DNA from 3 places in the Allohahella marinimesophila genome. Region 2 is predicted to be linked to each of the others. Evidence: predicted binding sites of a transcription regulator. Region 2 holds the regulator's gene; each other region holds the start of a gene.
The links. The regulator LexA, encoded in region 2, represses DNA repair genes until DNA is damaged. The targets are predictions, from matches to a motif close to TACTGTNTANNTANACAGTA.

Region 1 (10,410 bases), on a different contig from region 2:
ATGGATGGGGCCAGGCCTGACCAGGGCGATCTGCACCACCAGATCGTAAAAGGTGGCCGGGCGCAGGCGGGGCAGCATGTTCATCTGCGCACGCGACTCCACCTGGAACAGGCCTATGGAATCGGCACGGCACAGCATGTCGAAAACACGGGGATCCGCCTCAGGTGGAATATCGCTCATTCTGAAGGTGCGACCGGTCAGTCCGCTGATCATGGCGAAAGACTTGTGCAGCGCGCTCATCATGCCGAGCGCCAGCACATCGACTTTCATCAGGTGGAGGGCTTCGAGATCATTCTTGTCCCACTGGATGACCGTTCTGTCGACCATGGCGGCGTTCTCGATTGGCACCAGGTCTGTGAGATGACCTTCGGTGATGACAAAGCCGCCTACGTGCTGCGATAGATGTCTTGGAAAGCCAAGCAATTCATCGAGCAGGCGCTTGAACAGACGCAGCGTCTTGCTGTCATCACTCAGTTCGCTACTGAAGACCTCATCGATCCAGTTGGCCTTGCTGCGATAGCCCCAGCCAAAGTTGGCAATGGCCTTTTCGAGCCGGTGCATCTCGAGTCCCAGCGCCTTGCCCAGATCACGAATCGCACTCTTGGGCCGATAACTGATCACTGTGGCTGCGATGGCGCAGCGTTCCCGGCCGTAACGCCGGTAGATATACTGAATGACTTCTTCACGCCGGGAATTATCGAAGTCCACATCGATATCAGGTGGCTCGTTGCGGCGCTTGGAAATGAAGCGCTCGAACAGCATGCTGCTTCTGGATGGGTCGACTTCCGTAATGCCAAGGCAGTAACACACGGCGGAGTTCGCTGCAGAGCCACGTCCCTGGCAGAGAATGTCCTGCGCTTTGGCATAGCGGACGATGTCGTGAATCGTGAGGAAGTAATATTCGTAACGCAGCTCCGCGATGATGCGCAGCTCTTTCTCGATCAGGGCCAGCACATTGTCTGGTATGCCTGCAGGGTAGCGTTCCTGGGCGCCTTCGAAGGTGAGTTTGCGAAGATAGGTACTGGGATCGAGCCCTTCGGGCACAGCTTCCCGTGGATACTGGTAGGTGATCTCATCGAGCTGGAAGGTGCAGCGCGCCAGTATGTCCATGCTGGCTTGTAGCACTGGCGCCGGATAGATCGCCGCCAACCGGCTGAGTGGCCGCAGATGATTCTGGGCATTAGGCATTAGCGTCGCTCGAGCAGCCTTGACCGACATGTTCAGGTCAATGGCCCGCAGGCAATCGTGCAGCATCTTTCGCCTGGAACTATGCATCTGCGGATAGCTGCTGGCGACGATCGGCAATTGCCAACGTTCGCTGAGTTGAGCTACATGCTCACTATGCGCCGCATCATGATCCGTGAGTAGTAGCTGTAGCAGCAGCCAGCAACGATCGCCAAAGGACTTGATGATGGCGATGAGTTCCGCACTGATGGTCTGCTCTGATGAATTGCCCGGCAGCCAGAGCAGGAGCCCCGTCTGAATTTCTTCACGTAGCCACTCCGGATGAAAGTGATAACTGCCTTTTTCTGCTTCGCGTCGGCAGCGGGTAATCAGGCGGCAGAGTTCCGCGTAAGCAGTTTTAGTGGTCGCCAGTACCACGAAGTGATGTCCGCCATGACGGAACTCACTGCCGGTAACAAGACGAAAACGATCCAGCCTGGCCTGCAGCTTACGCTTGGCGTGGTTCTCTTCCGGGTTCTCACTGGCCGCCTGTTCTTTCAGCTGGTCCAGCTGTTTCCAGGCCTTTACCGAACCAGCGACAGAGCATTCATCAGTGATGGCCAGCCCGAGATAGCCAAGTTCAAAAGCCTGCAGCACCAGCTCCTCAGGATGCGATGCGCCCTGAAGAAAGCTGTAGTTACTCAGGCAATGCAGTTCGGCAAAATCGATCACGCGAACAGACCCTGAGAAAAACACTGCTGATGCTTGTCGAAGAAAATCCAGCACAGGCTGCCGCCCGGCAGGCGGCTGATGTAGTAGTTCCGATAGCAAGCTTCGTCATCCCACCACCCGGTGTGGATCTGCACCGGCCCGTGAATGATCTGGAATTCGCTCACCATGGCTTTGGAGCTGAAGGCGAGAGGCGTGACCGGTGTGAGCCAGAGCGGTCTGGTCCTGCCGGATAGCTGTGTAATGGCGGCTGCTTCAGTGGCCTGGATAATCGAGCCGGCATAGATACTCTGTCGCTCAGGGCGGGGGTCATGCACGCAGCGCGGAAACAGTAAGCGGTGCTCCCCAAGTCTGGCGGCCAGACGATTCAGCAGGCGGGTCTGGCGGGCGCGGATCTGGTCCGCTGGCGCTTCCCACAATGCTGCCGCTTTCTGTTCGACCGGTATCAGTTCAGCCTCATGACTCCCGCCTGCATGCAACGAGGCTGCTATGACAGGCGCGGGCAGCTCACAGCGTTCGAGCGTCATCTTCAGCATGTATAACCAGCTTTCAGTACTGTTCTCTGCCTCAGCCAGATTGATCTGCAGATTGCGGGCAGGGTGGCGCTCGCTCTCACGGAAGCGCAGCACCAGTATGAGACGCTGCGCGCTCAGACAGCGAAGTCGCAGAAACTGGCAGAAGGTGCGTATGCCCTGACTGATGGGGAAGAAGAGCGCCTGCTGCTGCTCGATATCATGTTCAAAAGACTGCGACCAGTCGAAGCTTTCCGGCGCATAGTAGGGCTCCGGTAGCCATTGTCGGCGACCGAAAATGAAGTCGACCTCATCCAGGCTCGTCCCAAGGCGATAATTCAGCTCACCGGTATCGAGCGCCTTCAGATCACCAAGCGTCCTGAGACCCAGCTTGTGTAGCCGTTTCACCATGGGTGCCGACAGGGACAGCACGGTCACCGGCAAGTTTCTCAGCTCGATGATGGCATCAGGTTGATCAGCCGCGGCAGGCCCAATCTGCCTGGCGAGAATGCGCGCGGCTCTGGCGCGACTGTGCTGGGCGATGTGCACGGTATAGCCGAGCTGGGCATAGAACTCATGGAGAAAGGCGATCTGTGCGGCATAGTCGCCTTTCAGGCGCCGCATGGAACCGACTTCCATATACAGCCCGTCGGGCGCATCCGGGCTCACCCAGGCCGACTCTGCCAGTGCGGCCACTGCTACATGGCGCAGGGCCTGAAAGGCAGTGGCTGCACTGTATTTCACCACACGCACCGCTGGACACAGACAGCAGGCCGTTTCGCTGGTCATGGCGACTTCGAGCCCAGCCTGCTGCGCGGCCAGATTGATGTCGATGACCTGGCGACCATCCTGGGTCACCACGATAACCGGCTGTTCCGAACGAAACTCGGGCAGACTGTGCTCTGCAAATAAATGCGGCAGATGAAGGTATAACCAATGCATGGGAGTCAGATGGCGGCGGTCTGCAGCAGATGCTTCAGGTCGCTCAGTCGGCTGTAGTGGAAAGGTTGTGGCCTCGGAATCTTTACACTCATCTGCTCGTGAGGCCGGGGCCCACGCTGTTTGAGCACTTCAACCATCAACGCACCTGATGTTGTATCGGGCCTGAGCTGAAGGCGCAGCGAACTGGGGCTGCCAGCCTGATCCATGGCCGGTTGTGCGCTCTGCCGGTAAAGAAAGCAGGCCACCTTGTGCTGAGCCGCTGCAATCTGCAGCCTGCGCAGACAGGCATAGGCTTTCTGAGAGGACTGCTGACTCCGCCTGTTTTCCCCGGACAGACCCGGCCAGGCCAGTACGGCACTGCAGGCCCCACTCTTGATGGCTTCTTCGCAAGCCCACCAGACATCACGGTCGGAGCCGGGGCTGAGCACGATATGATTGTGCACATCTATATCCTCCGCAGCCAATGCGATAGAGTTGAGCTGGAAGGGCGGGGCAATCCAGATGATCCAGCGCTGGCCGCGGCTGAGTGTACGCAGCGCCGGCAACAGCAGCGAAAGTTCGCCAATACCATCGTTGGCATAGATGAGTTCAGTCACGCCATTGCATGGCCAGCCCTTGTCTGTGAGCACCCTGTCCAGCACCGAATACCCCGTAGCAAGCTGAACTGGTTGTGGGGCTGGTTGGGAGGCTGATTGAAATGGCCTGTCCGAATGGGTCACATCCTGGCGAACCTCACTGTCATAGAATGCCAGTGCCGGCTCAGAAGTCTGGAACGAGCTCTGCCCGGATGTGCGGGATTCATAGCGCCAGACCCGTCCGCTATCAATGAGCTGTTCAAGTGACATGTGCATCTCCGTTGTACAGAACTACTGTTTGTTTATACAGTATAGGAAGCGATGTGGTGCCACGCAATCACTATCAGGCCGCATCCGAAAGCTGTTTTGAAAAGCTCAGAAAGATCAGTCTGAAGAGGGCTTAAGTTAAATTAATAATTAATATGAATCGCTAACCCCATGAATAAAGAGGAAAAAGTGTGATTGGGTATATTCAGGGTCGCTTGCTCTCAATTGATTCTCCGCATGTATTGCTCAATGCTGGTGGGGTAGGCTATGAAATAGAAGTGCCTCTCACCGCTGCGCTCGAGCTCACCACGATCAATGTCGAATACGCCCTGTACACACATCTGGTGGTGCGAGAGGATGCCCAGTTGCTGTATGGTTTTCTCACCAGGCAGGATCGTGATCTGTTCCGGGTGCTGCTCAAGGTCAGTGGCATCGGACCGAAGCTTGCGGTGAATATTCTGTCGCACCTGACGGCAAGGGATCTGGTGGCGCTGGTGCGTGCTGAAGATCTGGCTACATTTACCCGTTTGCCGGGGATAGGCAAGAAGACGGCGGAGCGTCTGTTGATCGAATTGCGCGACCGGCTGGCCAATTGGAGCTTTCAGCAAAAGCCCGATCAGGCGAGTCAACGGTTGACAGGTGATGCTGACACGTCAGAATCAGGCGGCATGGGTATTGGGGCGCTGGTAGAGGTCGGCGCGGATGATGTTCTGGATGCCCAGTCGTCATCGCCGGCAAAGATTCGCTTCGAAGCCGAAACGGCTTTGATTGCATTGGGTTACAAGCCGCCAGAAGCCACCCGTATGATTGCCGCAGTCTATACTGATGCGCTGACGCGAGATGAATTGATCAGACAGGCCTTGCGTTCGATGGTGAAAGGTAAATAGCAATATGACGACATATGATAGAAGCTGACCGCCTCATTGCGCCACAGCCACTGCCACGGGAAGAGATCCAGGACAGGGCGATAAGACCAAAGTTGCTGAACGATTATGTCGGTCAGCCGCAGGTGTCGCAGCAGCTCGAAATTTTTATAGAAGCGGCCCGCAAGCGTGGCGAGGCGCTCGATCACACCCTGATTTTCGGTCCGCCGGGTCTGGGCAAGACTACATTGGCCAACATCATTGCCAATGAAATGGGCACCGCCATACGCACGACTTCCGGGCCAGTGCTTGAAAAGGCGGGCGATCTGGCTGCGCTGCTGACCAATCTCGAGCCACATGATGTGCTCTTCATCGACGAGATTCATCGCCTGAGTGCAGTCGTCGAGGAAATTCTCTACCCGGCCATGGAAGATTATCAGCTCGATATCATGATCGGGGAGGGGCCTGCGGCCCGTTCCATCAAGCTCGAGCTGCCACCGTTCACTCTGGTGGGTGCCACGACACGGGCAGGACTGCTGACTTCGCCCCTGCGCGATCGATTCGGTATCGTACAGCGTCTGGAGTTCTACAACGTTGCCGATCTCAGTCATATCGTATCCAGGTCGGGCCAGATGATGCAGGTGAGCATCGATGAAGAAGGCGCGCATGAGATTGCCCGTCGAGCTCGCGGCACGCCGCGTATTGCCAATCGCCTGCTACGGCGAGTGAGAGACTTTGCAGAAGTTCGCAGTGATGGACGCATCAACCGCGAGGTCGCTGATCAGGCGCTGAACATGCTCAAGGTCGACCTGCATGGGCTCGATCATATGGATCGCCGTCTCGTGATGGCGGTCATCGACAAGTTCGAAGGCGGGCCGGTGGGTCTTGATAGCCTCGGGGCTGCACTTGGCGAAGACAAGGGCACGCTGGAAGATGTCATCGAGCCCTATCTGATCCAGCAGGGCTTCCTCATGCGGACCTCGCGAGGCCGGATGGCGACAGCGCTGGCTTATAGACATTTCGGGCTGACGGCGCCAGCGACATTGCTGGTCGAAGCCCAGAACGACGAGCAGCAGATACAATCGGGCAGGCCCGCATCGTGAGCAGTTTTGCCTGGCCAATACGAATATATGTCGAGGATACCGATGTCGGTGGCATCGTGTTCTATGCCAATTATCTCAAATTCATGGAGCGGGCGCGGACTGAACGGATTCGTTCTCTGGGCTTTCCACGATTGGAAACCTTGTGGTCAGAGGTCATATTCGTTGTTCACAGTGCCGAGCTGCAATATCATCAGCCCGCGCGCCTGGATGATGAAATATTGGTCACGGCAGACGTTATCAGGCTCGGTCGCAGCTATATTGAGTTCAGTCAGCATGTCTACCTCCGTCAGCCTGACACCGAAACAAGGGCAGGGCTTGGCAAACCCATCGTCAGTGGTCGCATTAAAATCGCCTGCGTCACTCACGACAAACTGAAGCCAACTGCCATGCCTGCTGCCCTCGCGGCCGCACTGGGAAAGGATTGAGTGCCCTGTTATGGGCTTGAAGCATAACCTGAATAACATTTGAAAGAGGTTCGTTTGCGTGGAAGATAAAATGTCGATCTGGTCCCTGGTTTCAGAGGCTAGCATCCTGGTTCAGATAGTCATGATCATACTGCTGCTGGCATCGATACTGTCGTGGGTGGTCATCTTTCAGCGCGCACAGGTGTATCGCCAGGCCAAACGGGTGACCCAGAAGTTCGAGGAACGCTTCTGGTCAGGCATGGATCTGAACCAGCTGTTCAGGGAAGTGAATGCTGCGCCAAACCTGCACTCTGGCTCGGAACAGATTTTCCGCTCGGGCTTCAAGGAGTTCTCCAGGCTGCGTCAGCAGACCGGTGTGGATCCTGATGCGGTCATGGAGGGCACCCAGCGCGCGATGAAGGTGTCCTTCACCCGTGAAATGGAACGCCTTGAGTCGAATCTGTCCTTTCTCGCCACGGTGGGTTCAACCAGTCCCTATATCGGCCTCTTTGGTACGGTCTGGGGGATCATGAACTCCTTCCGCGGTCTGGCGCAGTTGCAACAGGCTACCATCGCCAGCGTTGCACCAGGTATTTCCGAAGCCCTGATCGCTACGGCCATAGGCCTGTTTGCAGCCATTCCGGCTGTTATCGCCTACAACCGATTCTCCTCACAAGCAGATACTTTCGCAAACAACTACCAGACCTTTGCTGAGGAATTCTCCAGTATTCTCCACCGGCGCGCCCACACCAAAGCTGCTGCCTGATGTCATGGGCATGCCTCAGGCTCGCGAAGAGCCGGGCTGCCTTGAAGTGTAACGGCCTACAGTAAAGGAGCCGACAGCTTATGGATTTTGTTCGCATCAAGCGCAAGCCGATGTCTGATATCAACGTTGTGCCTTATATCGACGTCATGCTTGTGCTGCTGGTCATTTTCATGATCACTGCACCGATGCTGATGCAGGGCGTGGATGTCGCCCTGCCACAGACTGATTCCGATGCCCTGCAATTGCCCCAGGACAAACCACCATTGATCGTGAGCGTAGACAGCTACGGCGCATATTACGTGGAACTTGGCGAAGAGCGCAGCAAGCCGCTGGAGCTAGGTGAGCTGGCCAATAAGGTGAAAGCCCAGAAGGCCGAAGATCCCCAGCTACTCGTGCTTGTGCGTGGCGATACCAATGCCTCGTACGGCACCGTAGTCAACCTGATGGCGATTCTGCGGAGCTCAGGGGTGAAGGATGTCGGTCTCATTACCGAGCAGCCCAAATAGCGATGACTCAAGGTTCTGATTCAGATCGAAATCTGACAGCGAGCACCAACGACCGGTCTGCTGGCGGCCAGTCGGCAAATCCATCCATGGCGCGCTCAGCGACGACGGACGTGCCCTGGCTCATGCCCGTGGCCGTCTCTATGGTTCTGCACGCGGTGCTCATCGGGCTGATGTGGGTGACCATCGATTCGTCGGACAAGATGATAGAAGTGCCGCGCCACATTCAGGCGGTCATGATTGATGACGACACACTCAAGGCCATGATGCAGGCTACTCAGCCAGCGCCAAAACCTGTGCCCCAACCAGAGCCAAAGCCGCAACCGAAGCCTGAGCCAAAGCCCGAACCGAAGCCGGTTGAAAAGCCGCCTGAGCCGCCGCAGCCTGATCCTGAAGTCGTGCGACTGAAGGAGCAGCAGGCCAAGGAGCAGGCTGCTGCTGAAAAAGCTCGGCTAGCCGCCGAAAAGGAGCAGGCGCGGATCGCAGAACTCGCCCTGAAGAAAAAAAAGGATAAGGAAAAGCGCAAGCGCGAGGCCCAGGCAAAGCTGGAGCAGGAAAAAAAGAACAAGGCTTTTCTCGAGCAGCAGCGCATAGCCAAGGAGAAACAGCGTGAGCTGGATCGGCAGGCGCGAGAGAAGGAGCGCGAAGCTGCGCGTCAGGCGGAGCTGGCCAAGGCAGAGCAGAACCGCAAGAGCGCTGAAGAGCAGTTGCTCGCCGACGAAGCTGCCCAGTTCGAAAAAATGTTTGACCAGCAGGCGAGCCGACAGCCGGCTCAACAGACCAATAACTCACAGCTGCAAGCCATGGCGGGTGAGCGAGAAAGACTGATACAACAGATTACTGAAAAGATAGAGCGTAGCTGGATCGAGCCACCTGGACAGAACCGGGGGCTGGAAGTCGATATTCGACTCGAGCTCCTGCCAACGGGTGAGTTGAAGACAGCCAGAATTGCATCGAGCAGCGGAAATAATGGTTTCGACCAGTCTGCGCTCAATGCTGCCTATTCAGTGTCCCGGTATCCGGTGCCTCGAGATACAGCGCTGTTCAATGCTGACTTTCGAAATATCACCATCAAATTCCGGCCGAAGTAAGGCTTCGACCATCTTGAATCAAGGAGTGCAGACAGTTTGCTGAACAAGACCATGCCAATCGCCGCTGCCAGGTTTACTGTAGTGGCCACACTACTGCTCTCGCTGCTGCTGTCGGCTGCAGCGCGTGCCGATCTCGTCATCGAGATCACGCAGGGCGTGAAGGGTGCCGTGCCAATTGCCATCGTGCCATTCGCGAATGAGACGGCAGGGAGTCTGCCCCAGGATCCTTCCGAGATCATCACGGAAGATCTGCGAAGAAGTGGCGATTTCGAGCCTCTTGGCAAGCAGAACTTTCTCAGTCTCCCCAGCAAGGGCGAGGATATCTTCTTTCGTGACTGGTCTCTGCTGGGGCAGCGTTACCTGGTAGTTGGTGCGATCAGCAAGGGCGACGGGCCGGACATGCTGAAGCTTCGTTATGAGCTGCATGACGTCACCTCGCGCAAGCGCATCCTGGGCCGTGTAGTCACGGGCAAGGAAGGCGCGCTCAGAGACATGGCGCATTCTGCGGCGGATGCCATTTATGAAGCGCTGACAGGCACCAAAGGCGTATTTTCGACCAAAATTGCCTATGTCGTGCTCGAAGGCACCAACAAGAAGCCGGTGTACTCGCTTGAAATAGCCGACGCCGACGGTCAGCGCTCGAAGGTCATCTACAAGTCGCCTAGCCCTGTTCTGTCTCCTGCCTGGTCGCCAGACGGCAAGAAACTGGCCTACGTGTCCTATGAAACCGGTCGTCCTGCGATATTCATTCAGGATATCAATTCAGGTGTCAGGACCAAGACCGCATCCTACAAGGGCATCAACAGTGCGCCAGCCTGGTCGCCAGATGGCCGTAAATTGGCCATGACGCTGTCAAAAGACGGTAATCCGGAAATTTACACACTGGATCTCGGCAGTGGAGACCTCAAGCGCATTACCAATAATTGGGGCATAGACACTGAGGCGAACTGGTCTCCAGATGGCAAGTCACTGGTCTTTACCTCCGACCGCGGCGGCAGCCCGCAGATCTACAAAACTGACATTAGCGGCGGCGGCGAAACACGTCTAACCTTTGACGGACGCTATAACGCTCGACCCCGCTACAGTATGGATGGCGAGAGCCTGTTCTTCGTGCACCAGCGGGAAGGCGTGTTTAATGTCGCGAGAATGGATCTCGAAACACGGGAACTGGATGTCCTCAGTGGTACCAGGATGGATGAGTCACCCAGCGTGGCACCAAATGGAAATATGGTAATCTACGCCACAAAGGATAACGGACGGGGTATGCTGGCTGTAGTCGGCGTCACGACTGGCGCCAGATATGTTTTACCGTCGAGAGAGGGTGATGTTCGGGAACCTGCATGGTCACCGTTTCTCTAAACTCTCCGTACACACGAATAAATGATAATTTACCGCCACATCAAGGGAAATCTAATATGAATATGATCGGTCTGCGTTCTATCCTGCTGGCCAGTGTTGCCGGCGTTTTTCTGTCAGCTTGCGCCGGGCAGG
Region 2 (10,410 bases):
ACAGGAAGGCACTTATCCGCTGCCGGAAGCCCAGCTCGACCGGTTCCTGCTGCATGTCATCGTTGACTATCCCAATGTCGAGTCCGAGCAGCAGATCCTTCAGCTTACGCGTGACGAGGCGCGCCGTCAGCTCCAGACGGCGCCTGCCAGTGCAAGCGTGCTTCAGCCAGAACCAGCAGCGCCCGAAAGGACAGTAGCAAATGGCGACGCTGAAGTGCAGTTGAGTCATGAAGATATATTTACGGCACGCATGGCCGTACTGGACGTCTTCATGAATGAGAATGTCGAGCACTATATTGTCCGGATCATCCAGGCGACCCGCGACCCTGGACTGTATGACAAGACTATTGCCAGCTGGCTGGATTATGGGGCGAGCCCGCGTGCGACGATCGCAATCGATCGCTGTGCCAGAGCGGCTGCGTGGCTTGCCGGTAATGATTATGTCTCTCCCGACGATGTTCGCAAGGTAGCGCACGATGTGCTCCGGCACCGTATCATTCCAAGCTTCCGCGCTGAAGCCGAAGGGATGAGCCGTGACGCCATTCTCGCCCGCCTGCTCGATGTGGTGCCTGTGCCTTGAGCACACAGCTTCGTGATCGCATAGATCTGCTGACCATGCTTGGCCTGCAGCCGGAAGCTCGCAGTCTCACGCTCAAACTCGATCCGAGGAAAGTGCCGGGGCTGACTGGCAGCCATCGCAGCCACCTCCTTGGCCGTGGCATGACCTTCGCCGAACACCGACCGTATCAGGCGGGGGACGATATACGCCATATCGACTGGCGGGTCAGCGCACGTAGCCAGCACACCTACAGCAAGGTGTTTCAGGAGGAGACTCAGCAGCCGGTGCAGCTCCTCGTCGACCAGCGTTCTAATATGTATTTCGGCAGCAACAAGACATTCAAGTCGGTCGTCGCCGCCGAGCTCTCCGCACTCCTCACTTGGGCGGGGCTGGCAAATAACGACCGTGTTGGCGGCCTGGTCTTCGATGATGTGAGCCATCAACATGTCAAACCGGCTCAGCACAAACGTCAGACGGTACGCATATTTGACGTCATCGATCGGTTCAATGCCAGACTCTGTGACGAGGCCTCGTCAAGCAGGACGGTGGCGGCTTCGAGTCTCAACAGCGCCCTGGATGAGCTCACCCGCCTGTCACGCCCAGGTACGCTGTGTCTCCTGATTTCCGATTTTGAAGGCCTGCTGGATGAGCTGCCGGCCGATGGTCACGTCGCCGATCAGCCTGTCAGTCGGCCTGCTCTGAGCTGCGAACAAATACTGTTCAGATTACGCAGACACAACCAGATTTTCGCCTTTCTTGTGTATGACCCTCTTGAACTGGCTTTGCCAGGCCCTTCGCTTGAAATCTGCAACAGTTCCGGGGACCGGCTCACCTTGCCCGAGCGGCAGGCTGCGCTGGACGACATCAACCTAGCACTACGGGAACGTCATGAAGCCAAGATTCGCAAGCTCGAAGCCCTCAAATGCATCGTGGTGCCTATATCCACGGCTGAGGATCCAGCTGAGGTGCTTCGGAGCATTAGCAGTCGAAGCGGTGCGCGTTAAGGAATGAATCAACAGCTTGTAGAAGCGGTCAGACAGTTACCGCTCAACCCCTTGATCGATCCGTCTCCCGTGTCGTGGTGGCCGCCAGCCCTTGGCTGGTGGATGCTGGTGCTGCTTGTCATCGTCACCGGACTACTGCTCTGGTTCATCGGCTATCGTCGTTACCTTCAGCCAGCTCTGCGGCTACAGCGGCAGAAAAAGCGACTTCGGCAGGAAATACTGCCACTGCTTCGTGACCGCGGCTCGGAGGCAGCGACGTCGATCAACAGAATTCTCAAGGCCCACCTGCTGAGCCTGGGCCATACAGAGTGTAAAACGCTGACGGGGCAAGCCTGGCTGAATTACCTGAGTGCACAAGCCCAGCTACAGCCTGCAGAGGCCGATGCACTGGCCCCACTCGGTAGCGCCAGTTACCGCCCGCCCGCTTCGCACGTCGACGGTGGGCCGAGCGACAAGGCATTCGCCAGAGCCATTCTGCTGCTGGCCCGACGGCTATCACCCGGAAGCTCAGGATTGGCAGAGAAACGGGGTATCGTCAATGGATAGCATATTGCCGCTGTCAGATGCGCTGCAGTTTGCCTGGCCACTGGCGCTCTTGTTACTGCCCCTGCCCTTTGTTTTACAGTTCTTGAAAGGCCGTGCTGGCTCAGGCCCCTCTGGACAAAGCGCCGCCGAGACCTCAGCAGCGCCTGCGCTGGTCATGCCCCAGTTTGCTGCTGTGAGGCAAGTGATGGAATCACGTGGATTTGGCCAGGCCCAGCACCGCACACCGCCCTGGCGACTCTGGCTGCTGGCTGCCAGCTGGTGCATGCTTTGCGTCGCGCTTACCCGGCCTCAGTGGCAGGGCGAACCAGTACCGCTGGACACAACGGCCAGGGACATGATGCTGACAGTAGACATTTCACCAAGCATGCAAGAGCCGGATATGGTGCTGCGTGGTTATCAGACCGACAGACTGACCGCACTCAAACAAGTGGTGAGCGACTTTCTCAAACAGCGGGACGGTGACCGGGTGGGGCTGATACTGTTTGGCGCGAAGCCTTATATACAGGCTCCACTGACCTTCGACCTCGCGACTGTGGAACAGTTGCTCTATGAATCGCAGATCGGCCTCGCCGGCAATGCGACTGCCATCGGCGACGCCATTGGGCTGGGCATCAAGCGCTTGCGGGAGCGTCCAGCGGACGCGCGAGTCATGGTGCTCCTGACCGACGGCGCCGAACTTGGGAGTGAAGTCGATCCCATCAAGGCTGCCGAACTCGCCAAAGAAGCAGGCCTGCGAATTTACACCATCGGCCTGGGTGCAGATGAAGCTTACCGAGCAGGGCTGTTTGGTCGTCAACGATACAACCCTTCCGCCGACCTGGACGAGAGTCTGTTACGATATATTGCGCAGTCGACAGGTGGGGAATTCTATCGTGCCCGATCGACTTCCGAACTCGAACTCGTGTACGAGGCCATCAACCAGCTGGAGCCGGTAGTACAGGATGGTCGAATCTTCCGTCCTGTCACCGAGTACTACTGGATTGCGTTGATCGTCGCGTGCTTGCTTCTGCTCATTGCGCTGTTACCTGTTCCAGCCTGGCTTCGCATGACCTTCGCGACGATTCGCAAGCAGCGGAGGGCAAAAGCCGTATGATCGACACCAGTATAGATTTCATGTTTCTGCGCCCGAACTGGCTCTGGTGCCTGCTGCCGGTATTATTTCTGTCCCTGCTGCGACGCCGTCGCTTCGAAGTGTCACAGTGGCATCGGTATCTGCCCGCTGCTGTCATTGAACGCCTGCTCAAGGCGCCGGACGCTGGAAAGCGTACTACAAGACCCTGGTGGCCAGCCCAGTTGCTGCTGATGCTCATGATCGTGGCCCTTGCAGGTCCCAGCTTCATCAAGCAGGCAGTGCCTGCCGTGCAGAAAAAGGATGCTGTGGTCGTGGTGCTCGATCTGTCATTGTCGATGTACGCTGAAGACCAATCGCCCAGTCGCCTGGCCAGAGCGAAACAGAAGATCTATGACCTGCTCGCCCTGCGCCAGGATGGCCTGACCGGCCTGGTGGTATTTGCAGGTTCTGCCCACGTGGTGGCACCACTGACCGACGACCGCGAGACGCTCAGAGCCATGTTACCGGCTCTGGATCCTGCCATCATGCCGGACCCTGGCGCGAATCCCGGTCTCGGTCTGCTCGAGGCCAGCAACCTGATCAGGCAGGCGGGACTCGAAAGCGGCAGGATTCTGCTGCTGACCGACAGCATCGAAGCAGAGAATCTCGAGGCGCTGATCTCGCTTCGTACCGATTTGCCTCAAGGCGTAGCCGTCTCCGTACTCTCGTTCGGCACCGAGTCTGGCGGGCCGATCTCCCTGCCGGATCAGGGCTTTCTCAAGCGCGGTGGCGAAGTCATCATTGCGCGAGCCGACCTGGCGGCGGCAAAGAAGCTGGTCTCGACACAGTCCGTCGATCGTGTGGCCGAGGCGCGGTTCGACGACAGTGATCTACGCCGGCTCGTGCCTGAGCTGAACGCTGCTTCCGCTGCCACCCAAGCGGCCGACAGTGATCAGACCATAGAGCAGCGGATCGACCAGGGTTTCTGGCTGTTGCCGCTCATGGCAATTCTGGGGCTGATCTTTCACCGGCGCGGCGCTCTGCTCGCAGCCATCGGACCAATGCTGCTGGTGCCAGGCGGCCTCTGGCTGGCATCGTCGGTGCTGGTACTGTCGTCGACTGATGCTGCAGCGGAGGACACGAATGACAATCCAGCGGATACCGAAGCACAGGTTCAGCCCAATATGCCATCGTTCTGGGAACGCCTCTGGCAGCGTCAGGACCAGCTCGCGGACGAAGCTTACCAGGCCGGCGAATTCGCTACCGCTGCAGCGCTGTATAGTGAGGCTGCAAGGCGGGGCGCAGCCCAATATCAGATGAAGGCCTTCGGTGCCGCTGCCGAAACCCTTGCCAGTGCGGCGCCTGACCCGGTTACTCGCTTTAACCAGGGTAACGCCCACGCCTATGCTGGTGAACTCGAGCTGGCCATAGCCGCGTATGATGCCGCCCTCGAACTCGACCCTGACATGAACGTGGCCAGAGAAAATCGGGCCATGATCGAAGAGCTTCTGAAACAACAGCAGCAGCAACAAAAGCAGCAGCAACAACAACAGCAAAAGAACCAGCAGGATGGCGAGGAGGATTCCGAGCAGGAAGGCGGCCAGGGTGAGCAGAAGCCGGATGGTGAGCCCTCAGAGGACGGTCAGGGACAGGATGGCGGGACACAACAGGACTCATCGAAGGGTGGCAAGCCCGGGGACCAGAGCGCCAGCCAGGACCCAGGTCAGCAGGACAATGAGACCGAACAGACACCGGCCGAAGGGCAGCAGCAGGCGGATGATCAGGCTGGCAAGGACGAATCAAAACAGGCCGCCGCCGAGCAGTCAGGTGGAGACGGCGAGGAATTACCCGATGCTGCTGCAGCTAGCGCAGAGGCCTCGACTTATGATCTCAGTGAGCAGCAGCAGGAGCAGTGGCTACGCCGGATTCCGGATGATCCCGGGGAGTTGCTGCAACGAAAGTTCCTGTACCAATACCGCAACCCTGACAGCCGATATGATCAGCGAGCACCGGGATCCGGACAGGACGAGGCAGGTGCACCAGCAACCCGGACCTCACCTGGCACAGCAAGCAGCAACCCCTGGTAACGGGGAGACAACCAGCGAAATGAATCGGGAAATGAACAGAATGCATTATCGAAACAGCAGCAGTCATGGCTACTCGACATCAGACCGTGCCCTGAACCGCCGTCACCGAGGCTTGCTTATGCTGTGGCTGTCCTGTCTGATGCTGATCGGCAGCCCGTCAATGGCTGCGGATGGGCTCACGGCTTCGGTGGATCGAAACGAGCTGGCGCTGGGAGAAACAGTGCAGCTTACAATTTCGAGCAAGCTCGATGCCTCGCTGGGCATCAGCCTGTTCAACCTCAATACCCTGGACATCGATTCCCCAGAAGTCAGTGTGCTCGAAGAAGATTTCGAGATACTTGATCGCCAGCAGAACTATCGCGTCCAGTTTGAGAATAATGTGAACAATTCGCTGGTCGCCTGGACGTATACACTGAGCCCGAAGCGAGCTGGCGATATCACCATTCCCGCTCTGAGCCTTGAAGACGAGTCGACCGATCCGATAGAGCTCAAGGTCAGCGATGCGCCGAAGAACCCGGCCGACAGTGACCTGATGGTCGAAATGACGATAGACAAGGAGAGCGCTTACGTTGGCGAGCAGATGCTCCTCACCGTCAAACTGCTCTACAGCAATGAACTCGTGGATGGACAACTGGCCCACCCCAATGTGAAAGGGGCGCTGTTCCGGCAGCTCGAGAAGCAGAAGGAGTACAACCAGACGCGCGCGGGGAAACGGTTTGAGGTCGTGGAGCGACAATACGCTGTTTTTGCAGAAGACAGTGGTGAACTGACTATTCCGGCGGTGAAGTTTTCAGGCCGGTTCGTCAATCGTCGCTTTGGGCGGGGCAACTACGAAACGGTGACTAGTCCACCTGTGTCGGTGGATATCAAGGATCCTCCAGCCAGATTCAGCGGCAGCACCTGGCTTCCAGCCATGGGGTTCAGTGTCTCGGAGTCCTATGAGCCGGATACCGCGAAGCTGCAGGTCGGCGAGTCGGTTACCCGGACGATTACCTTGCAGGGACTCGGGCTTGAAAGTGCTACGCTGCCCCCCATCGACGTAGATACCCCGGATGGGGTGCGACTTTATCCAGGCCAGTCCGAAACGAGCGAGGAAGTGCATGCCGCCGGCATCACCGGGGTCCGAACTCAGGAATATGCGCTGATCGCTACACGACCAGGCCGTTTCGTATTGCCGGAAATCAGAATCCCCTGGTGGGACGTGGTGAACGATGAGCAACGTGTCGCCATTCTTCCTGAGCGCGTACTTGAGGTGAGCGGAAGTGGTTCAGGCGAAGCTGCGCTCGCACCACCTCCGATATCAGATAGCGCCGAATCTGACGCCGAGCGACAGACTGTGACGGCTCCTGATTCTGCTACGCCTGGCGAAGCCACTGCCGCTGGAGAGTACAGCAGGTTCTGGCCACTGCTCAGCCTGATTCTGGCGATATTGTGCCTTGGACTCGGCTGGCTGGCCTGGCACTACAGACAACGCGCGCTTCAGGCACCCCACGAAAAGGCACCCGGAACCCGTGAAGGCCTATCCGTTCAACAGCAGTGGGCGCGCAGGGAGCGACCAGCGTTCGAAGCCATGACACCCTGCAGCTTTGCCAGCGTGTATTCCAGCTGGCTCCAGAAGCAGACCAGCCGCTCAAATGTTGCGCGTAGTGAACAGGTGCTGGGTAAGATCAAGGCCGAGCTTGCCACCCTCCAGCAGCACTGTTTTGGCAGTCCGACAGGATCGGCCGATTCGAGAGCTGCCGAGCTGCAAGTCAGGATCATCAACTTCACGGGAGAGTGGCTGTCCAAATCTGCCGATGATGCCCAGCCAGCAAGCCTGGCGGAGTCGCTTTATCCTGGTGAACGTGCTCCGCAGCGGGACTAAGCGTTGGGTCTGCGCTATCAGCCAGCCCCGACATTAAAGATCTCCACTAGGACGGTCTTTACCACAAAGCCGACCACGCCCAGAAACAACGCGATAAAGAGAATCGCTGTGCCAAAACGCCCCGCCTTGGACTTTTTGGCGAGGTCCCAGACGATGAAGCCCATGAAAATGATGAGCCCTCCAACCAGAACGTACAGGCTGAGGGATTCGAATTGCTGAAAGGTCATTGGTTATCCAGATCCAGATGAGGAGCGTTGATACGGATTCAAGGCGCACGGCCAGTGGCTTTGGGGCCGCTTCCGGTTGATATTCAGGTATTTACATGCATGCGAGATGTGTATACATTAACAGTATTGATTATATAACCAGTATACGGACATCTCTCATGACAGGATTGACCAGACGCCAGGCCCAGATTCTTGAACTGATCCGCACTTATATTCTCGAGGAGGGTCGTCCGCCTACCCGTGCGGAAATCTCAGGTATCATTGGTTTCAAGTCTGCCAACGCAGCGGAAGAGCATCTCAAGGCGCTTGCCCGCAAAGGTGCCATCGAGATGATACCAGGGGCTTCCAGAGGTATCCGACTGCTCGATGAGCCGGAGCCCGGCGTCCCAGTTGTTGGATCGGTCGCTGCCGGATTCCCGATTCTTGCTACTGAAAATATCGAACAACGCATTGATATCCACAAAGGACTGTTCTCGCAACTGCCAGATTTCCTGCTACGCGTACGGGGCTTGAGCATGAAAGACGTGGGCATACTGGAGGGTGATCTTCTCGCCATCAAAAAGACATCAGAGATTCGCAATGGCTCGATCGGTGTAGTACGAATTGATGACGAAGTGACCGTAAAGACTATCCGGCAGGAAAATAATATCCTCTATCTCGAGCCAGCGAACAGCGATTTCGAAACAATGCGCATAGACCTGTCGAGCCGCTCCGCAGAAATTGAAGGCGAAGTGATCGGCGTGTTACGCACCACGATCTAGGCAGACCTCCGGCGTCCGCTGGAGGCCGGAAGATCAATGAAGCCAGTGGGACTCTGGCTTCACCTGACGATAATCCGATTTGCCATCCTTTTGCGCACTACCCTTCTGGCTGGCCAATTTTCTTCGGAAGGCTTCGCGCCGAACAGCCGTGTCGTCGTCAGGATCGATATCTGACCCTTCTACGCTGCTGGCGAGGTCCGCAGCAGACAATGTTTCCTCTGTGACCTCATAGCTCCGCATTTGCCCCACGGTCCGAATTGCAGCACCAATCATGGCGCGAGCAACCTGAGCGTCCTGATTCTCCAGAAATGCCTTGGCTTCATCACTGAATTCAATTTTCAGCAAGGGTTCACCGGAGGAACCGATCTGTTGAAGTGCAAAGCTACCATTCGACAGCTGAATGATTTCAAATAGTGCTGAAGGCATAGTCATCTCCTACATGTGTAGACACATTATGAGGGCTGATTTTCAGCATTCAAGGCTGGAACTCTCCAGTTGATATACGAGGGCACGCAGGCTTCCAGACCAGCGTGCGAGATCTCTCGACGACGCGCCAAGATCAACCATGGCGATGAGACCATCGCCCCCCTCTTCATCTGATGATACGCCATTTTCTCTCGATGCGCCCTGGCCGGCATGAGCACTACTGACCTCTGCTATAGCCTCGAGCATCAGCGTCAGCCATGAATCCCGCTCTGCCAACAGGTTTCGCAATACGCCCGTTTCGGCAGTGCCATGTCCAATTTCCTGCTCTAGCGCATCGAGAGAGGGCCGCTCAAGCTGAAGACCCTGCTGGCGGGCGAGCGATTGCAGCAGCCCGGTCCAGGCCATCTGCAAAAACAACAAGGCGGCACGTTCATGAATGTCCTGTAGCGCCCGGGAGTCGACCTTTTGCTGCTGCAATTGCATCTGCTCTGCGCCGAAGATATTTGCGCTGATGAACGATTGCCACTCTGTAAGGGTTGGTGCTGCCATCTGAACATCCTCTATTGGTGGGCTACGGCCAAGCCTGCCTGCGTTGAAGTATATCAAAATCTTCACGCTGCCCGTTCATAGCAAGATGATTTTCTTTGCCTATACTCTGTGATAAGCCATTACACCTCTCGCAGGTGCAGACTATGAATCGGAAAGGACATGCTATGAGTTCGATCGCTTTGAAAGCCGGTGCGCATTCGCCGAAGCTGCTGTTACGTAAAGGTGCTGTCCTGGCAATGCTGTCGGCGACGGCGCTTTGCCTATCGAGTGTTGGTGTTCAGGCCAAGGTGTCCGCTGAGCAGGCCAAGAAGCTCGGCACATCGCTGACGCCAGTCGGTGCTGAAATGAGCGGGACGAAAGATGGCGTGATTCCTCCATGGACAGGCGGGATTACGAGCCCCCCTGCCAACTATGTAGAAGGCGAGCACGAAGCCGACCCCTACGCAGAGGACGGCACGCGCTTTGTGGTCACTGCTGACAATGTCGACAAATACGCGGCGATGCTCTCCAAAGGCCACAAGGCCATGTTCGAGAAGCATCCGACTTATACCATGCCCGTCTACCCTACGCGTCGTTCGGCCAGCTACCCGGAGTTTGTCTACGATGCGCTGAAGAAGAACGCCACGACGGCAGAGCTGATGCCGCGAGGCACAGGTGTTCGCAAGGCTGTCACCACTTCGCCCTTTCCGATTCCGCAGGAAGCTGTAGAAATTGTCTGGAACCATGTTCTGCGCTTTCGCGGAGAAGAAGTCGCGATGCGAACGGGGTTTTCGACAGTCGGCCCGGATGGCGCTGCAAACACCATCCTGTATTCGCAGGAATACCTGTTCAACTACAGCACGGAAGGCGCGACTATTCGCGAGATTGATAACAACCTGTTCATGCTGAAGACAGAAGTGCTGGCTCCTGCGAAACTGGCTGGCACCATCAACCTCATCCATGAATCCGTCGACCTGGTCGCTTCACCGCGCAAGGCCTGGCGGTATGTTGCCGGCGAGCGTCGTCTGCGTCGCTCACCCTATCTCGCCTACGACGCTGAGTTTCCCAATAGCCAGGGTCTCAAATTCATAGACCAGATAGATATGTACAACGGAGCTCCAGACCAGTACGAATGGAGTCTCGTTGGCAAAAAGGAAATCTTGATTCCCTACAACGCTTATAAGCTGCACTCAGGTAATGTCGGAGAAAGCGACATTATCCGCAAGGGTCATATCAATCAGGACCTTACGCGCTACGAGTTGCACCGGGTCTGGGTAGTTGAAGGTGAGCGCCGGACTGGCATACAACATGCGTTTGCCAAGCGAACTTTATACTTCGATGAAGACTCCTGGCAGGT
Region 3 (10,410 bases), on a different contig from region 2:
ATCGTCTGAGGTGAGGAGGACGGTTTCGAGGCCGAGTCTTTCGCCGTGGGCTTGGAGAGCTGCGCTGTTGGTTTCGTAGAAGACGCGTTCGTCAGGGCTGGGGCCGTGGCGTAGGGTGATGACCAGGAGGCCGCTGGGCTCGATGAGTTGAGTCAAAACTGGTAAAGCAGTGGTCTGCTCGTCTGGTGTAAGGTGCATCCAGACTGCGGAGACGAGGATTAGGCTGGCTGAGTTGCCACCGTGTAATTCGTGCAGCACTGGTAAATGCGGGAGTTTGTCGCTGAGCCAGTCGACATTCAAGTTGGCTGTTGCAGTCTCTCCAAGGCGTCTCAGCCCATCTGAGGGTTCAATGGCGAGTACGTGCCAGCCGAGAGCCGCCAAGCCTGCGGCATCTCGGCCGCTGCCGGCACCGATGTCGATTGCTCGACTATCCTTAGTGCTCGAAGGCAATAGATGCGTCCAGGCAGCATGCGCCGAGACAAAGCTGAGCTGTTGATACTGTTCGGAGTATTGCTGCGCTTTCTGGTTATACGGATCTGGCATGAGAGACTCTGCTGCACGTGAGCCAGGAGTATCGCCGATCAGGTGGCACTTTTCTAGCTTCCCAAGGTCCTAAGTGATACGAGTCCTTGGAACGCTGGAGCAGCCACAGAGGCGTCTCTTTCAGCCGATTTCCTGGATGACCCGATACTTCGGAAAGTCAGAGCAACCTCAGAATTTGCGCCCCGCCTTGAGATCTTTCCTGGTATCACGAATAAGTAACGCGGCATCCCACGCAGGACATTGACGTTCCGCATCTCGGTTCGCTCTCTCCATCAGCTGAGCTACGCGAGTCTCGTTGGTCGCGGGCGATGGAGTTTTTGCTAGGAACCGCTAGTAGTTCGCAAGTAGCAGCTTGCATCGCCCACCAGAGTAAGTGATCTTTGGAATCCGCGCTTTCGATTTTTTCCGAGGTTGCAGTGAGAAAGCAGAACAACCATATCCTATATAGTCCCTCCGATGTGGTGGCCTTCCTGCATTCGCCTTTCATCACTTGGATGAACCGACTGGCGCTTGAGCAACCCGAACTTTGTCCAGAAGAAGACCCACAAGACGCTCTGCTCGACTATCTCGCTGATAAAGGGCTGGCGCATGAGTCCGCTTTTCTGGATGAGTTGCGATTACACTACGAATCTGTAGTAGAGATAAACACAAAGCAGAGTGATGAGGCGCGCCTTGCCGACACACTGCATGCCATGGAGTCGGGCGCTGAACTAATATTCCAGGCCTGCCTTATGCGTGACAATTTTCGGGGCTACGCAGACTTTCTCGTGAGAGTGCCGGGCCAATTACGCTTCGGTGACTATCTCTACGAACCCTGGGACACAAAGCTCTCGCGCTCCATTAAGCCTTACTTTGTGGTCCAGCTGGCCTGCTACGCAGAGCTGCTCGAAGAACTACAGGGCGTTTTACCGAATTCGATGGCCGTCGTGCTGGGTGACCAGACGAAGCACAAGTTTCGCGTTAGTGACTACCTGGACTACTACCGCGCCAAAAAGGATGAGTTGCTTGAGCAGCAGGCCGCCTTCGATGCCGATCAGCAACCAGATCCATTCGATTTTGCTGATCACGGGAATTGGAGTAACTACGTCGAAGCTTTGCGACACACTCAGGATCATCTGTCACTCGTAGCTAACATCAGCAGACTTCAAATAAAAAAGCTTGAGGCGGCGGGTATTGGAAGTCTTGAAGCGCTGTCGCTGACTGCCTTGTCGAGCATTCCAAAGCTCAATCCCAGAATATTCGACAAGCTCAAGCAGCAGGCTCGAATACAGCTACAAAGTCGGGAGAAAGGCAGTACCTGCTTTGAAGTGATAGCGGTAGATGCCGAAAGCCCCACCGGCCTAGCGCTGTTGCCACTGCATCACGATGCCGATCTCTTCTGGGACCTGGAAGGATTTCCGCTGGTTGAAGGAGGACTGGAGTATCTCTGGGGTTGTGCCTACTTCGATGAGCGCAGAGAGCGCCTGTTCTGGGAGCGCTGGGCCCATGATCACGAGCAGGAAGAGGCAGCATTCCGAGACTTCATCAAGTTTGCCTATCAGCGCTGGCTCGCAAATCCAGGCATGCATATCTATCACTATGGTCACTACGAAGTCACTGTCTGCCAACGTCTCATGGGTCGCTATGGAGCGGGCGAGAACGAGATCGATGAGCTACTTAGAAATGGGGTCTTCGTCGACCTCTACAAGATCGTTCGTCAAGGTCTATTGATCGGGGAGCCGAAGTATTCCATCAAGAACGTCGAACATCTGTACCGTGGGGGAAGGGATACCGAGGTTTCAAGTGGGGGTGACTCAGTTGCCGTGTATGCCCGGTGGCGAGACAATCCCGATGGCGACGATTGGGAAACCTCTTCAACATTAAGCGATATCCGTGATTACAATATCGACGACTGCAATTCAACGCAGGAACTCGTCGACTGGCTCCGCGATCAGCAGCGAACTCACGGGATTACCTATGCAAGCCAAGGTGCCGAGTTTGAAGCACCTGCGCTCTATGAGTTTACCGAAGAGGACCTGCTTGAAAATGCGTTGCGAGACCTGGCCAGCGATAATTCGCGTAGCGCTGATGACCGAGTCATTGCGGGGCAGCTGGCATGGCTCGTCAAGTTTCACAAACGCGCGAACAAGCCTATGTGGTGGCGGTATTTCGAGCGACTGGGGATGGATTTTGCGGAGCTCTATGATGATCCAGACTGCCTCGCCGGTTGCCAGCGCACAAACAGAGCCCCCTTTATCCAAAAGCCAAGAGATCGCAATCTCTGTTACGAATACAGCTACGATACTGCGCAGGAGTTTCGCAATCGTCGCTTTACTAGCGCCAAGGTACTATCGACCATTCCTAAATCGGTAGCGGTCTGTGACCTTGATACTAGACACGGAACACTTCTTCTCAAAAGCAAATTTTCACCCCCGGCTAACTGCGACTTGATAGCGGACGAGTATGTCTCGGCGAAGCCCTTGGAGGACGCGATCAAGGCAATCGCTGACGCTTTCTTGAACCACAGTAAGCTACCGAAGCCATTACGTGAGTTCTTGCTTCGCCTACAACCGGATGTCTCGAGCGAAGAGCTTCTGGCAATTGATGAACTGGACGGTCAGGCAAAGCTCGAAAAAATCGTTTCAACCATAGCTGCACTCAACAATAGCTACATTTCCATTCAGGGGCCACCCGGAACTGGTAAGACCTACACGGCCAAGCACATCATTCTTGAACTTTTGCGTCGCGGCCATTCTATTGGTATCACGTCCAATAGCCACGAGGCGATCAACAACTTACTGCTCGGCGTGCTGTCGCTTATGGAGGAACAGTCCGATCGCTTTACACTCTGTAAGATCAGACGAGATCCAGAGCCCCAGTTTGAGGGCACCAACGTCATCTGCTTGGAGGCGAGTTCAGATATCGACGAAGCGGTCGGTCCAGGCCGCGTGGTTGGGGCCACTGCGTGGGGATTTGCCCGACAAGGCGCGCGGGTGGATTATCTGTTTATCGACGAGGCTGGCCAAGTTTCAATAGCAAATTTCGTGGCCATGAGCGCTCAGGCCAAGAACATTGTGTGTCTGGGCGATCAAATGCAGTTGCCCCAGCCAGTTGAAGGAACCCACCCCGGTGATAGCGGGTTGTCGATACTCGACTACATTCTGAAGGATCACGCCACCATACCACCCGAAATGGGGGTCTTTCTCAATCGCACCTATCGAATGCACGCGGGTGTAAATGCCTTCATTAGTGAAGCTATTTACGAATCCCGTCTCAACAATGATCCTGCCTGTGATCGCCAAGAAATCTTGTTTGAAGCTGGTAAAGGAGGGCTACTCCAGCGTCGGACTGGTATCCAGTACATTAGCCTAGACCACTCAGGTAACAAGCAGGCAAGTTTCGAAGAAGTCAGTATGATCACGGAGCTTGTGCCGCAACTGCTATCAAGCCAGTGGCGCGACAAGCAGGGTCAGATCCACCCGCTTAAAGTAGAGGATATCCTGATCGTCGCACCGTTCAACTATCAGGTGAACGAGTTGAAAAAGGCGCTCGGTCCCTCTGCACGTATTGGCACTGTCGACAAGTTCCAGGGACAGGAGGCGCCAGTTGTTATCGTCTCAATGGCAGCGAGTGTGGCCGCAGAGAGTTCAAAAGGTGTCCGATTCCTGCTAAAGAGGAATCGGCTGAATGTTGCGGTCTCACGGGCGCAAGCTTTGGTAATGGTGGTGGCTTCTTCAAGTCTTCTAGAGGGCTGCCCGACCAATCTGGCAGACATTAATTTATATAGTTTATTCTATAGGTTACGGACTGCACAGTGGTATGAAGTTATATGTAAATGATATTAATGGTATTTTTGCTGACTTCCCCCGGAATTAGAGTCATGAATTCGATGAGATTTCCAGTTAATCTACATTACGGAGCTCAGGAATGAGGATGTTGGCATTTTTCTGAATCGCGACGAGGAAAAACTGCTGGATGTATGTACAATGCAGTTGCACAAACACTTGAGGGGCACAATCACATGCGATTCACTGATGCGAAAAGTGACACTTTGAACCTGCGAATCCTTCCAACCTTCAAGAAGGTCTTAAAGGAGGTCGAAGATCACGATCAGCGCAATACGGTTAAGATGCTTGAAGTGCTGCTTTGTGAGTGCTACGAACGTAATGGAATCGCCCCTGAGGGCCAAAAAAATAATTCCCCGCCTTTCAAGCGGGCGCGTTCAAACCGTAAGATGCACGTGGGAGCAGCATGACCTTTCGCTACATTGGTTCGAAGTCTAGGCTCATCAATCAGATAACAACCTACATGGGGCGCCCTCGACAGGGCGCCTTCTTCGTGGACGCTTTCTGTGGCACGGGGGTGGTGGCTGAGGGTGCTGCTGACTTGGGATGGAACGTGCGTATCAACGACAGTCTGCACTCTGCGGTGATTTCCGCAGGGGCACGGTTAATCAGTGCTGATCAAGCGGCTTTTAGGAGGCTGGGTGGCTACACCAATGCCATCGCCACGCTCAATGCTGCCAAGCCCAAGCATGGCTTTATGTGGCGTGAGTACAGCCCTGCATCGGTGGACACTTGTGGCCTTGAGCGACGCTACTTCACCCAAGACAATGCAGCACGAATCGATGCTATGCGGGAGATGATTGGCGAATGGGCGGGGGCTGGCACTATTGATGAGATAGAAGAGCGCTTGCTCATCGCAGACCTCTTTGGCGCTTTAAATAGAGTGGCCAACATCGCGGGTACTTTTGGCTGCTTCCTCTCCAAGTGGACAAGCCAATCGCAAGACAAAATCGCTATGCGCTGCCGTGATCTCAAAAAGAGAGGCGTGCATGTTGAAGCCACTGTGGGTGATGTGTTCGACGTGCCTAATGCGGCGCATGACTTGGTGTATTTGGACCCACCATACACTAAGCGCCAGTACGCGAGCTATTACCACATCCTTGAAACGGTAGCTCTGGGTGATGAGCCCGAGGTGAAGGGGGTTGCAGGGCTTCGTCCTTGGAAAAACTTGGCTTCAGATTTTTGCTACAAGACCCGTGCTCTGCAAACGCTCTCACGCCTAGTGCATGGTTTGAAGGCCCAAAAGGTGTTGCTCTCGTACAGCAGTGAAGGGCACATCTGCATGCAAGATATTAAGTCTGAGCTCTCGAAGATCGGCACGTCCACGATGCATCCTTTAGGAGCCATTGGCCGGTACCGGCCCAATAAGGTGGCTAGTAATACTGCGTCTGACGTGAGCGAGTTTTTGGTGGTGGTGGAGCGGCCTACGGTACGGTTGTGCAAAGCTCAGCCCAAGGCTGTTCAAAACAATAAGCCCCTCCCTGTGGAGAGCTATGTATGAGCGCACCTCGCCCCGTTGAAGCCGAGTATCTGGCCGCAGCAGAAGTAGCTCTCACAAAGGCTATTGGTAGAGGTCGTGGTCCTGCCTGCTTTGAGCTTCGGCTTCAAGTTTTGGAGGCAGTGTCAGCGCTTTTCGGTGGGTTTGACCTGGCGGCGTTTCACGAGACTTTTGGGGTCAGAAGCAAGAGCCCGACAGCAGAGCTTTTGGAATTTGCGGCACCTGTGGCACGTGCCATCGAGCGTTCACCGATTCAGCCCGCTTTGGCGCTGAGTGTCCTGGCGCGTGAGGCGTTGCATGAGCAGGATCGAAAAAGCACGGGCGCCTACCATACGGACTTTCGCTTGGCCACACGACTGGCGAAGCTCGCCGCCCCCAAGCTTTCATACAGGAGTAAGGTGATTGATCCAGCCTGCGGCGCAGGAATTTTGCTAGCAGCGCTGACTCACGCAGTCTGTGGGATGAATCGGGCCAAGACCGCGTATTGGTTGGCTCACGGTGTATATGCAGCGGATCTTTCTGGCAACTCCTTGCGTGCGGCACTGCTTGCACTTGCTTCGTTCACTGATGATGTATCAACTCTTAAAGCTATGCGTGCACGTTGGTACTGTGGCGATAGCTTGATGGCAGACCGTAAGGTTTGGGCTACCATGGCTCCTGAGGGCTTTGATGGGGTAATTGGCAACCCACCATGGGAAAAGGTCAAGCTCTCACGGCATGAATTCTTGAAGTCCTCAGGCACCAAGCGCCACTACGGGGCCCAAATTAATGGGCTTGATGAGGTTCGGTTTGCCCAGCAGCGCGATGAGGTAGCAAACTACTCTCGGCGCCTGTTGGCTCGCTATCCCGATTTGGGCAAGGGAGAGCCAGACCTCTACATCGCTTTCACTGACCTTTTCTTGGAGCTCTGTAAAGAGCAGGGTGTGGTGGCTGCACTAAACCCTGGTGGGCTCATTCGCTCGCAAGGTACCCGCGCTATGCGGCAGAAAATTTTTGATGCGAGCCAGAGCGTGTCTATATCCATCATCGATAACCGTGCACGGTTCTTTGCCATCGACACACGCTTTAAGTTCCTGGCCGTGGCTCTCACGAAGGCTGGCTCTAAAAAGAGCAAGCACGAGCCCATCACCCTTATGCATGAGCGGGGCACCCCTACGGGCTTGGAGATTACGGGAACTGCCACCATTGAGCGTGCAGCACTTGCGGGTGTACGGGGCGACTTGAGCCTGCCCGAGGTTCGTAGCGTGTCTGAGTGGAAGCTTTTCTCCAAGATTGGAGAAGCAGGTGTTTCGTGGGTAGAGCCTGGTAATGGCTGGACCCCGAAGTTTTGTCGTGAAGTTGATATGACTAAGGAGCGACCTAAGTTTCTGGGTCGTGCCACGCCTGGTGCTCTGCCACTGGCAGAAGGTCGAATGGTGCAGGCACATCGCTTTGGTGTAAAAGGGCACGTCTCTGGCACTGGTCGCAGTGCGTTGTGGGAGGCCTATGCCGTCGGAGGCTCACGCCTTGCCCCCCAATTTTGGATTCGGGCCTCCGACATGCCCAGTGCTAACCGGCACCGTGCGGACTTACTACGTGTGGGCTTTTGCGACATTGCGGGTCAGACCAATGAGCGCTCGCTCATGGCCTCGCTAATTCCTGCTGGGATAGTCTGTGGCAATAAGGTGCCCACTATTCTTTTCCCTGAGGACCCATCGGAAGAACGTCTGCTGGTGTGGGTATCCATCGCAAACAGTTTTGCCTTTGACTGGATGCTTCGGCGCGTGCTCACAACGACGGTGAATTACTTCCTGCTGCAAAGTGTTCCCATGCCGAAACTCACCAAAGACGGCTTGCCATGGAAGAGGATGGCGAGTGCTGCACGTGAACTGCGCACACTCGACAGTGCGGGCGCTACTCGTGAAACCTACGAGCGCATGGCGCAGCTTCGTGGGGAGATTGATGCGGAAGTGGCCGTGGCGTATGGGCTCGATTTAAAGGACATGGAGTTGGTGCTCCAAGACTTCCCGCTCTTGGATCGGGGTCAGGTGGGATTGCCTGGTGAGGCCAAGTCCACAATTACCAGAGATAGTGCTTTGGCTGCAATGGCAAAGCGCACTGGAAGCCAGGCTAAAGTTTGGTCGCACCGTGCGATGGAGGCACGTGCATTGGGGGCTATGGCTTACGTGCCCTCAGAACTCGCCCTTGGAGGCGAAGAAATCGAAGAAGGTGTGGGGGATAAAAACTATGGCTGAAGCTGAGGCTGCAAGCCAACAAGTCGCAAGGCTTGTATTCAAAGAAATCCTGGATGGGGATCGCAAAAAATTCCTAGCTAAATCGAATGCTGATGCCAAAGCGGGTGGGGGCGCAAGGGATCTTCGCTTCGGATCAGTTGATCAAGTAAAGGACACGTTGAAGCAGCTCTTTCCTGAGACTGAGCAGACGAAAAACAAGGCTGGAAACGCGCAGTTCAAGGGCCTCTTCAACTGGATTGACCAGAGCGGTAGGCATCAGCAGGAGACCGCCTTGTTGAAGCCCCCCTACTTGAAACGCAGCGAGTTTCGGATTGCCCAAGTCCATAAGTATGCATGTTTTCAGGTCCGCCCTATCCCGAAAGCTAGTGCAGGCAATCGGGTTCTGCTGCTCCTGATCCAGCGGTACGACGGATCTGTTTGGCCGCATTTTGTCGAGGAGGCGTCTTTGCGTACCCCGGACGCTTGGGATGAGTCTGTCAGTAAGCCGCTTCTTGAATGCCTGGATGCCAAGCGTGCCAAGAAGGTTGCTGCCATGGGTTTTATCGACCTTTCAAATTACAAGAGATTTTGCAATGGCAAACAATGTATCTGACGCTTGCAAGCAAGCATTGAGGCTTCTGGCGCGATCCAGGAACGTATTAGTTTCGGGACCGCCAGGTGCAGGCAAGTCAAAACTGTTGGCAGAGGTTGCACTCGCATTCTTGAGTCCACCTGGGCAACAGTCGAATGCGGTGCCGAAGCATGACCCCAACAATCTCATTCCTATTCCGCCGGCCAAGAAAGTCCCCGATTCTTTGAGCCAGCAGTTCCCTGGCGCCAGCAAGACGGATCGCAAAGTCTTTCGGACGGTCTTTCACCAAAACTCCAAGTACCGTGACTTTGTCTCGGGCATTACTCCGGCAGTTAACAAGCAAGCAGGAGCCCCTGACTTCACCATCGTGAAGGGAACTTTATATCGTGCCAGTGAGCATGCGAAGGGCGCAAGTGGTGCCGCACTCTTGATCATTGATGAGATCAACCGAGGCCCTGCGGTGCAGGCGTTCGGTGGTGCCATTGTGGCAATTGAGGCCGACAAACGCTTGGCCTCTAATGGGGCCAGACGTGCCGAAACGCAGTTTTTTGAAATGCTCGATCCCATGTCTGGTGATGTTATCGAATACGCATTGCCTCATGACCTCTACATCCTGGCAGCGATGAATCAGGCCGATGCGTCTGTTGAGCCCTTGGATGTCGCATTCTTGCGTCGTTGGGAGCCTCTGCGTTTGGAGCCCGACGAAGCGGCTTTACGGGCGTTTTACGGTCTGGGTTCCAGTACCAATGCGCTGCCTAATGTGCCTGCCAGCGTGAACGATGCCTTGGAGGCTTCGGTTAGTGCCTGGGTTGCTGTAAACGCGCAAATTGCACTGGGTCGAGGCCCCGAGTTTCAGATCGGACATGGCGTGCTGATGTCGGATGTGAAGCCACAAGTATTGGGCCTTAATGATGCTTTAGGCACGCTGTGTGTAGGGTGGGCCAAGGTGCGTGCTCATGTGGAAGAGGTTTTCTTTGGGGACACCCGAGGCATCGCCGCCGTTCTTAATGCGCTCGATGGGCCAGCGTTCAATCCGTTTAAGCTCACTGAGACTACCTTTGCGGATGATTTGCGCTTTCGTCTTGAAGGGCCTACGAATTTCGAGGAGGACAATATCTACACGGCTCTCAGGGCATTCGCTAATCCTAGGGGGTAGCACGTGGTGAACCCCCGAACACGGCTGTCCCTTGTTGAATACGGTGCGCCCGTTGACCTGAGCCGTGCGATTGCTGATTCCATTGGGGTGGATCGCACGAAGGCCCACGGCCTATTATTGGAGGCTGGGAACCGTGCTGCGTCAAGCCTGAGGCTCACCTACAACCCTATCAGTGTGGGTGCCAAGGGCACACGTGCCATCGATTTTGCGGGCCTCATTCGCCTGGCTCCTTCACTGGAATTGGAAGTTGCTCCCAAGTTTTTGGGGCTCGACGACACCGATGCTTCCTGGCGCGAGGATTTCTTTTTCCTCTCCACGCTTTCACGCCATGGACGGCTCTTGGCTTCTGAGCGTTTATCTGCATCAGGTGGTACCTCAAGGGACTTGTCCACACTAATAGCTCGTTCCATCACGAGCATGTACGAGGCTCGTAAGCGTCGGCCATTGCGCAGCTATCGTAGGGTGCGTGAAGCAGACTTCTTTATCGATGGGGATCCTGATCCTGTGGAGCTCATCTTTCCTTCACCTGATGGCTTTGAACAAGAGCTCATTCGTTTTGATCGCAAGAACGGTTGGAATGGGGA

Region 1: imuA (translesion DNA synthesis-associated protein ImuA) is a predicted target of LexA. The motif match lies at 4,215-4,234, and genes of this name have one in related genera.
Region 3: ABD735_RS18670 (DNA adenine methylase) is a predicted target of LexA. The motif match lies at 4,492-4,511, and genes of this name have one in related genera.

Annotation. Positions count from the first base shown of each region.
Region 1 is NZ_BAABBO010000001.1:869,638-880,047, forward strand. Features, by position in the region: gene ABD735_RS03895 (error-prone DNA polymerase) at 1-1,896, opposite strand, end outside; gene ABD735_RS03900 (Y-family DNA polymerase) at 1,893-3,347, opposite strand; gene imuA (translesion DNA synthesis-associated protein ImuA) at 3,353-4,192, opposite strand; gene ruvA (Holliday junction branch migration protein RuvA) at 4,381-5,076, shown strand; gene ruvB (Holliday junction branch migration DNA helicase RuvB) at 5,091-6,155, shown strand; gene ABD735_RS03920 (YbgC/FadM family acyl-CoA thioesterase) at 6,152-6,580, shown strand; gene tolQ (protein TolQ) at 6,651-7,325, shown strand; gene tolR (protein TolR) at 7,406-7,831, shown strand; gene tolA (cell envelope integrity protein TolA) at 7,834-8,919, shown strand; gene tolB (Tol-Pal system beta propeller repeat protein TolB) at 8,956-10,278, shown strand; gene ABD735_RS03945 (OmpA family protein) at 10,335-10,410, shown strand, end outside.
Region 2 is NZ_BAABBO010000024.1:308-10,717, reverse strand. Features, by position in the region: gene ABD735_RS19735 (AAA family ATPase) at 1-580, shown strand, start outside; gene ABD735_RS19730 (DUF58 domain-containing protein) at 577-1,563, shown strand; gene ABD735_RS19725 (DUF4381 domain-containing protein) at 1,567-2,109, shown strand; gene ABD735_RS19720 (vWA domain-containing protein) at 2,102-3,202, shown strand; gene ABD735_RS19715 (VWA domain-containing protein) at 3,199-5,247, shown strand; gene ABD735_RS19710 (BatD family protein) at 5,279-7,111, shown strand; gene ABD735_RS19705 (DUF2788 domain-containing protein) at 7,129-7,338, opposite strand; gene lexA (transcriptional repressor LexA) at 7,497-8,099, shown strand; gene ABD735_RS19695 (hypothetical protein) at 8,133-8,525, opposite strand; gene ABD735_RS19690 (DUF6586 family protein) at 8,568-9,074, opposite strand; gene ABD735_RS19685 (DUF1329 domain-containing protein) at 9,239-10,410, shown strand, end outside.
Region 3 is NZ_BAABBO010000021.1:45,648-56,057, reverse strand. Features, by position in the region: gene ABD735_RS18680 (class I SAM-dependent methyltransferase) at 1-543, opposite strand, end outside; gene ABD735_RS18675 (TM0106 family RecB-like putative nuclease) at 960-4,361, shown strand; gene ABD735_RS18670 (DNA adenine methylase) at 4,774-5,868, shown strand; gene ABD735_RS18665 (Eco57I restriction-modification methylase domain-containing protein) at 5,865-8,099, shown strand; gene ABD735_RS18660 (hypothetical protein) at 8,092-8,691, shown strand; gene ABD735_RS18655 (AAA family ATPase) at 8,672-9,826, shown strand; gene ABD735_RS18650 (5-methylcytosine restriction system specificity protein McrC) at 9,830-10,410, shown strand, end outside.